Regions from separate parts of the Jeotgalicoccus sp. FSL K6-3177 genome, predicted to be linked through region 2. Evidence: riboswitches for the same ligand, from Rfam matches in the RefSeq annotation. Region 2 holds a riboswitch; each other region holds the start of a gene.

Region 1 (2,333 bases), 1.9 Mb from region 2:
ATCCAGTGTATTTCCTTCTATGATTGAGTCAACGCCTTTAGACACCGCTTCTTTACCGCTTAGAGCATGTATTTCCCCGGCATTCCCTTTCACAAGTGCAATGTTGTATTCACTGAGCAGTTTATCTGTCAGATTTCTGCGAAACGCTGATGCGCCGTAACCGACCGGATCCAGCACGATTGGAATATTACACTCGTTAGCACAGCGTGCCATTTCTTCATACAGCGGCACTTTTTCTTCCGTGCACGTGCCAATATTTAAAAGCAGTGCTCCCGCATGCTTTAAAATATCTGGTGCTTCGCTTTTTTCACCGCTCATAATCGGAGATGCTCCGAGTGCCAAGAGACTGTTCGCAGTAAAAGGCTTCACGACGTCGTTCGTAATACATACTACAAGCGGTGTGTTTTTTCTTAACTCTTCTATCATCTGAATCAGTCTCCTTGATAGCTGAAATGATTCACCGGTCCGCTGCCTTTACCGATACCGGGAGAATTTTGTATTGCACTGGTAATATATGCTTTACCTGTTCTGAACGCTTCTTCGACCGTACGGCCTTTTGCAAGCTCGGCTGTTAAAACTGCCGAGAAAGTGCAGCCCGTACCGTGCGTCTGATCCGTATCAATACGCGCTCTTGTTAAAGTTGAAATTTTTTTCCCGTCATATAAATAATCAGTTGCATCACCCGACAGGTGGCCGCCCTTAATAATCACGCTGGCTGCGCCCATTTCATCAACAAATATTTTCAGAGCCCGGTGAATATCTTCTTCTGTCCGGATAGTCATATTCGCAATCGCTTCTGCTTCATGAAGATTCGGTGTTACTATGTGTGACAGCGGGAGCAGCGTATCAATCAGTGTCGCCATCGATGTGTCCGTCATCAGACGGTCTCCGCTCGTTGCTATCATTACCGGATCCATGACGTACGGAATGTTATACTTCCGGATATATTCGGCAATCACAGTCATCATATCCGCCTCTGCCACCATTCCAGTCTTCATTGCATGCGGCACTTCGTCCGAAAATATGCTGTTCAGTTCTTTGTCGATAAAATCCGCCGGCACATTGTAAACGCCCTGGACACCGAGTGTATTCTGCGCAGTCAGTGAAGTCACCGCAGCCATACCGTAAACACCCCGCGAGTGCATTGCTTTAAGATCCGCAAATATTCCCGCTCCGCCTGTCGGATCAGTTCCTGCAACAGTTAAACCAATAGGTAAAGTCATTAAATATATCCTCCTGTAATAAAAAACCCGCTTCCAGGGAAGCGGGTTGGATCGATTAAGAGATTTCGTCTGTAATCATCTGCACTTCCCTACGCCAGCATAACCTGGATCAGGTGAAAAGGGACAAGCATTCGCTATCTCAGCCGTACCGGCGCCCCCAGCGGGTTCTATTCTTTTTATTGACATAAGCGTACCATATTTCTTTTAGCCGTCAAAGCAGATTGCGGCGTCTGAACACCGCCGTTCCGATTGCGGCAAAAAGAATTCCGAGGCTCGCGATAATTAAAACAGCACTGATATTCATTCTTTCGTAAGGCATATCACTTAAATAGTAAAACGGGCTGAGCATTAAATACACTTCATCGATATTTATCAGCACGCCAAAGTAGTTTGCAAAAAAGATATAGGCAATATATATCCATGCTGCAGTATGCAGCTTTCTGGAGATTCCCGCAAATAATGCGGATATCCCTGCTATAAATATAATACCCGCACAGTAATTTACTGCCGCAAGACCGAAGTCTTTAAGAGAAACACTCAAATCCGCAACATTTATACTGGCAAGGTACATGCCGGCTATCGTCAAGAGAAAAGATAACACTCCTGTCCCGATACCGTACAGATAATGTGTTGTAAAAATAGTACCGCGCGATACTTTCCGGTTCAGCGTACCGGCATTCATCACTTCCAGGCGTCCCTTTTTCTCCTCGGTGAGGATACGTCCGTTAATCATCAGGGCGGGCACAGCCGATATTAGCGCCGATATCACCAGCAGCATGCCGATAAAGAAGACTGCCGGATTATTGTCGCCGAGTGCCTCCCGGAGCATATCATTATCTCCGATCAGACTCTCCAAATCTCCGAATATGGAGCCGTAAGATAAGCCGGCGGCAAACAGACCGGCCAGCCAGCTGAAAATCATTACCCGCATATTTAGAAAAGCAAGTTTAGGATAGCTGGATATTTTTCTTATGTTCTTTTCTTTATTTATTTTTATATAACTGTCCCCGATGTCACGCTTTAAAAATAATACGCAGCTCAGGACAATCAGGATTAAAATCACAGCAAACGGCAGCAGCCATATTCCCGAGTTACTCCCGTATACTTCAA
Region 2 (2,333 bases):
AACTCCTACTGACTTACCGCTTCTGACACGTTCTTCAAATGGTAATGCTTCCCCGTCTTCATCGAGGAACATTTCCGTATCTGCACCTGCAGGCGCACGTTCCCTGCTGTTTATCACAGATGTTTCTCCTGTTTCTCCATCATATACCATCATAAAACCTCCGCCGCCAATACCCGACATCATGGGCTCTGCAACGGTCAATACATATTGCATAGCAATAGCTGCGTCCATGGCGTTACCGCCGTGGGCAAGGATATCATAACCCGTTTCAGAAGCAAGCGGGTGCGCCGATACAACCATCCCTTCATCAGCTGCTGCTACATCATTATCTTCACTGTAGTCCGGATCAAAAGCTTCGGCAGATACGATGGGAATTCCTGCTGAAAAGATTAGCAATGATAAACTGATAACTGCTGCTAAGCGTTTTAGAAAATTCTTCATGTTACGCCCCCTTGTTTTTAATTGCTGATGCGCTTTGTCTCTCCTCTCTAAATAAAGATGTAAAATTCTAAAAATTATGAATTACTTCCCTCAAGGTTACCATATCAGAACATGCAGTCAATAATTTGACACAATTAAATTCATATCTTTTGTATAGTATAATTTAGAAAATACCTATATATTGAGGTGTAAAATTATGTCTTTAGAAAATGTTAAACCGCCGGAGCAATTTCAATATTTTAATCATCAGATAGTTATTAATAAGCATTTCGAATTCACTTGTCATAACCGTATATTTTTTTCCAGTACAGCCTTTAAAGATTTAAAAAACCATCGCTACACATTTCAGTTAGAAATATTATCAATGGTAAATGAATTGGGCCTTGCCACAGATTTTCATTTAATTGATCAGATCTATAGAGAGCACATTGCTTTAAAACTCGATAATTGCGTGCTCAATGAAACTCTGCCTGCTATGAATACAACCGCTGAAAATATTGCGTACTGGATTTTTGAACAGTTTAGTAGTCATCTGCCAAAGGAAGATACACTGCTTAAAGTAACGCTCTATGAAAACGATAAACAGGGGATTTCCGTAACTAAATAATTCCAGCTTCACAAATCCGTGCAAGTGGACTATGATAGTGATAATCAAATAATAAATTCACCACCACTGGGGGTGTCCGCATCGGACTGAGACTGACCCTTATCACCTGATCTAGATTATACTAGCGTAGGGAAGTGGCATATTTTTATATGCACACCATTCCGTTAGTGGTGTGTTTTTTTGTTTGAAATTTATAACGGAGGCTTCAAAATGGCACAAAGAAATGGTTTAACACTCACTGATATTTTAATTACTGTCGTTATTGCACTGGTTTTCGCTGTTATTTATTCTCTATGGGATGGGATTTATACGATTCTCCAACCCTTTGGTCTGCATTTAAATGAACTGGTATACGGAATGTGGTTTATCGCTGCGATTGTCGCTTATTTAGTTATCAGGAAGCCTGGTGTTGCTCTGATTGCAGAATTTGCAGCAGCTTCGGGCGAAACGATTGTACTCCTTCAGTTTGATATTTCACTGATTATGTACGGCTTAATACAGGGACTGGTCTGCGAACTTATTTTTATGTTCTTTAAATATAAGAGTACGAGTCTGATGGTGGCAGCCTTGGCCGGCATCGCGGCAGCTTTATCTACTTTGCCGCTCGACTGGTATTATGGTTATCTCGGGATGCTCGAGACATGGAATCTTGTCCTGATGTTCAGTTTTCGGATACTCAGCGGCGCGCTTGTTGCCGGCTGGCTCGGCCATCTGCTCTACAAAGCACTTAAAGAAACCGGCGTATTAAAGTTTGTAGGACAAAGACACGATAATTCACATGAAGGATTATAATATGCCGGCAATTAATATACAGAACTTAAATTTAAAATTTCCAGAAGCACCGGTAAAATTATTTACCGATTTAAATATTGAAGTTGAAGCCGGCGAGAAAGTACTGCTGCTCGGACCGAGCGGTTCAGGTAAAAGCACGTTATTAAACGTCATGGGCGGGTTAATCCCGCGGGCAATCCATACACCCATGAAAACCGAATCAATCGAAATTCCTGATAATAACGCCTATGTGTTTCAGGATCCTGATTCCCAGTTTACGATGCCTACAGTAGCAGAAGAGCTTGCTTTTATTTTGGAAAATAGAAATATTCCGAAGGAAAATATGGAAACGGCAATGCTGGAAGCACTCAGTCAGACGGGACTTAATATACCACTTAACTTAAATATTAATAATTTATCAGGGGGAATGAAGCAGAAGCTTGCGATCGCTTCAGCCCTGCTGCAAGATCCGGATACTTTGTTTCTCGATGAACCAACGAGCATGCTTGATGAC
Region 3 (2,333 bases), 850 kb from region 2:
CGTAAAAGTCTCCCAGTCTGAATAAAAGCAAGCTGTCCGGATGATTATCTTTAATTGAAAAATACTGTTTCATCATCGGTGTTGGTTCCCGCATCTTAACACTTCCTAAATTAATCTTGTCGTATTATTATAACATGCACGAACGCTTATATCCGCAGTAAGACCCCGTGTTTTTCCAATTGTTTTAAGATGATGTAGGACGTAATGGCGCCGATTAGACTCGATACTAAGAAAGCTGCTGCGACCACTGTGAAAATTTGTGCATCGAGTTCAAGGATGATAATCAGCGGGTAAAGGCTGAGCGCACCGATGACGCCGGTGCCGATGATTTCGCCGAGGGCCGCAAGCGACAGCTTTTTAGAGTATTTGTAGAGCAGCCAGGCTAAGAGCGCGCCGATCATGCTGCCGGGATAAGCGAAGACGGTGCCCGTGCCGAATAGAATTCTGATCGTCGACGAGATAAAAGCCTGGACGATAACCCAGGGGCCGGTGAGTACCGCACCGAGTACGTTGATCAGGTGCTGCATGGGCGCCGCGCGGATAATGCCGATTGGAATAGTGACTAGCGTACTTAAAATAACGTTTAAAGCGACAAAAGCTGCGGTGAATGTCATGTTTTTAGTTAATTTGTTGATGGTGGTGCCTCCTATTTGAATTATTGGTGATGGAATGTGTGGCTTGATGCGTTGGCGTGACGGAAGCTCATGTATACGAAAGACACGATGCGTTGGCGTGACGGAAGCTCATGTATACGAAAGACACGATGCGTTGGCGTGACGGAAGCTCATGTATACGAAAGACGCGATGCGTTGGCGTGACGGAAGCTCATGTATACGAAAGACGCGATGCGTTGACATGACGGACGCTCATGTATACGAAAGGCGCGGTGCGTTGGCGTGACGGGCGCTCATGTATACGAAAGGCGCGATGCGTTGACATGACGGGCGCTCATGTATACGAAAGGCGCGATGCGTTGGCGTGACGGACGCTCATGTATACGAAAGACGCGGTGCGTTGGCGTGACGGGCGCTCATGTATACGCAAGACTCAATACCCCAACATACAAAAATGGCGCTGAAACACTCTATTATTCAGAGATTTCAACGCCATTCAATATGTAGATGATGCTTATTTAAACTGGTTCGGGTCGCGGTTTGGTCTGTTGCGGACTGCAGCGCCGGTTTCGCCCTGCATGAGGTCGCCGCCTGTTTGTTCGATAATTTCGCTTGTGACTGTTGAGCTGATTGCATGCGAGACCATCTGCAGCAGTTCATTAACGCCTGCCTGTGATTCTTTGAACTGGTCAACGAGCGGCATTTCGTCTAATTCTTCTTCGATTTTAGCCAGTTTTTCTTCCGTCATTTTGTAGGCGCGTTCTTTGCCGTAGTTTTGGAAGTTTACAGCTTGCTGCTGCAGGCTTTTCAGACTGGCCATCTTTTCGCGGATTTCCTGATTTTCATGAATCTTAGCTTCCGCTTTCTGGAAGAATTCAACCTGTTCTGTTTCCGCCATCATTTTACCGAGCTTTTTTGCTTCTTCTATTATTTCATCCTTAGTATACATTCGAAGTTCCACCTTTTAGTTGATATATACCATTCATTATATATGAAAGCCTTCATTTATTAAATGTAAATCTCCTGATTCGTTTGTCAAAGTACAAAAATGCACACTCCGGCCCTGGAGTGTGCATAACGAATCTATGCCACTTCCCTACGCTGGCATAATCCAGATCAGGTAGTAAGAGTGTTTCTCAGCCCGTAAGGGCACCTCCAGTGGTGTGCGGTATTTAATTGCTTCCATCATAACTGAACAAAAAGTGTTTGTAAACATAGATGAGCCGCACAGCTCGCCTGTTTACTGATTCACCATGTCATAGTACTTGCCTTCCAAAGCAAGCAGCTCTTCTTCCGTTCCCGCTTCAAGCAGTTCGCCCTGCTCTAAAACGAAGATCCGGTCGACGGCTTTTATCGTGTTGAGACGGTGGGCGATAATAATGCTCGTCCGCCCTTTCATCAGCCGCTCCAGCGATTCCTGGATTTTCAGTTCTGTAATCGTGTCGATGCTGGACGTTGCTTCATCGAGCAGCAGGATGGCAGGGTCTGTAATGAGCGCCCGCGCGATGGAGATCAGCTGCTTTTGGCCCTGCGAGATAAAGCCCTCATCTAAATCGAGCACCGTGTCGTAACCCTGCTCGAGCGTCATAATAAAGTCATGGGCATTGGCGACTTTCGCCGCTTCAATCACTTCATCGTCTGTCGCATTCATCCGGCCGTAGCGTATATTTTCACGGATGGTGGCTTCAAACAGGTACGGGTCCTGCAGCACGAAGGCCG

Evidence for each region. A riboswitch is a leader RNA that binds a small molecule or an ion and turns the genes downstream of it on or off. The one in region 2 is predicted to bind thiamine pyrophosphate.
Region 1: another riboswitch for thiamine pyrophosphate. It lies ahead of thiD (bifunctional hydroxymethylpyrimidine kinase/phosphomethylpyrimidine kinase); the one in region 2 lies ahead of MHH58_RS00670 (ECF transporter S component).
Region 3: another riboswitch for thiamine pyrophosphate. It lies ahead of MHH58_RS04960 (RicAFT regulatory complex protein RicA family protein); the one in region 2 lies ahead of MHH58_RS00670 (ECF transporter S component).

The regions. Positions count from the first base shown of each region.
Region 1 is NZ_JBBOSK010000001.1:2,030,923-2,033,255, forward strand. It holds gene thiM (hydroxyethylthiazole kinase) at 1-426, opposite strand, end outside; gene thiD (bifunctional hydroxymethylpyrimidine kinase/phosphomethylpyrimidine kinase) at 432-1,223, opposite strand; TPP riboswitch at 1,293-1,392, opposite strand; gene MHH58_RS10365 (ABC transporter permease) at 1,435-2,333, opposite strand, start outside.
Region 2 is NZ_JBBOSK010000001.1:143,417-145,749, reverse strand. It holds gene ggt (gamma-glutamyltransferase) at 1-441, opposite strand, end outside; gene MHH58_RS00675 (6-pyruvoyl trahydropterin synthase family protein) at 638-1,048, shown strand; TPP riboswitch at 1,107-1,198, shown strand; gene MHH58_RS00670 (ECF transporter S component) at 1,259-1,840, shown strand; gene MHH58_RS00665 (ABC transporter ATP-binding protein) at 1,827-2,333, shown strand, end outside.
Region 3 is NZ_JBBOSK010000001.1:988,685-991,017, reverse strand. It holds gene mutS (DNA mismatch repair protein MutS) at 1-94, opposite strand, end outside; gene thiW (energy coupling factor transporter S component ThiW) at 147-614, opposite strand; gene MHH58_RS04960 (RicAFT regulatory complex protein RicA family protein) at 1,129-1,563, opposite strand; TPP riboswitch at 1,691-1,781, opposite strand; gene MHH58_RS04955 (ABC transporter ATP-binding protein) at 1,855-2,333, opposite strand, start outside.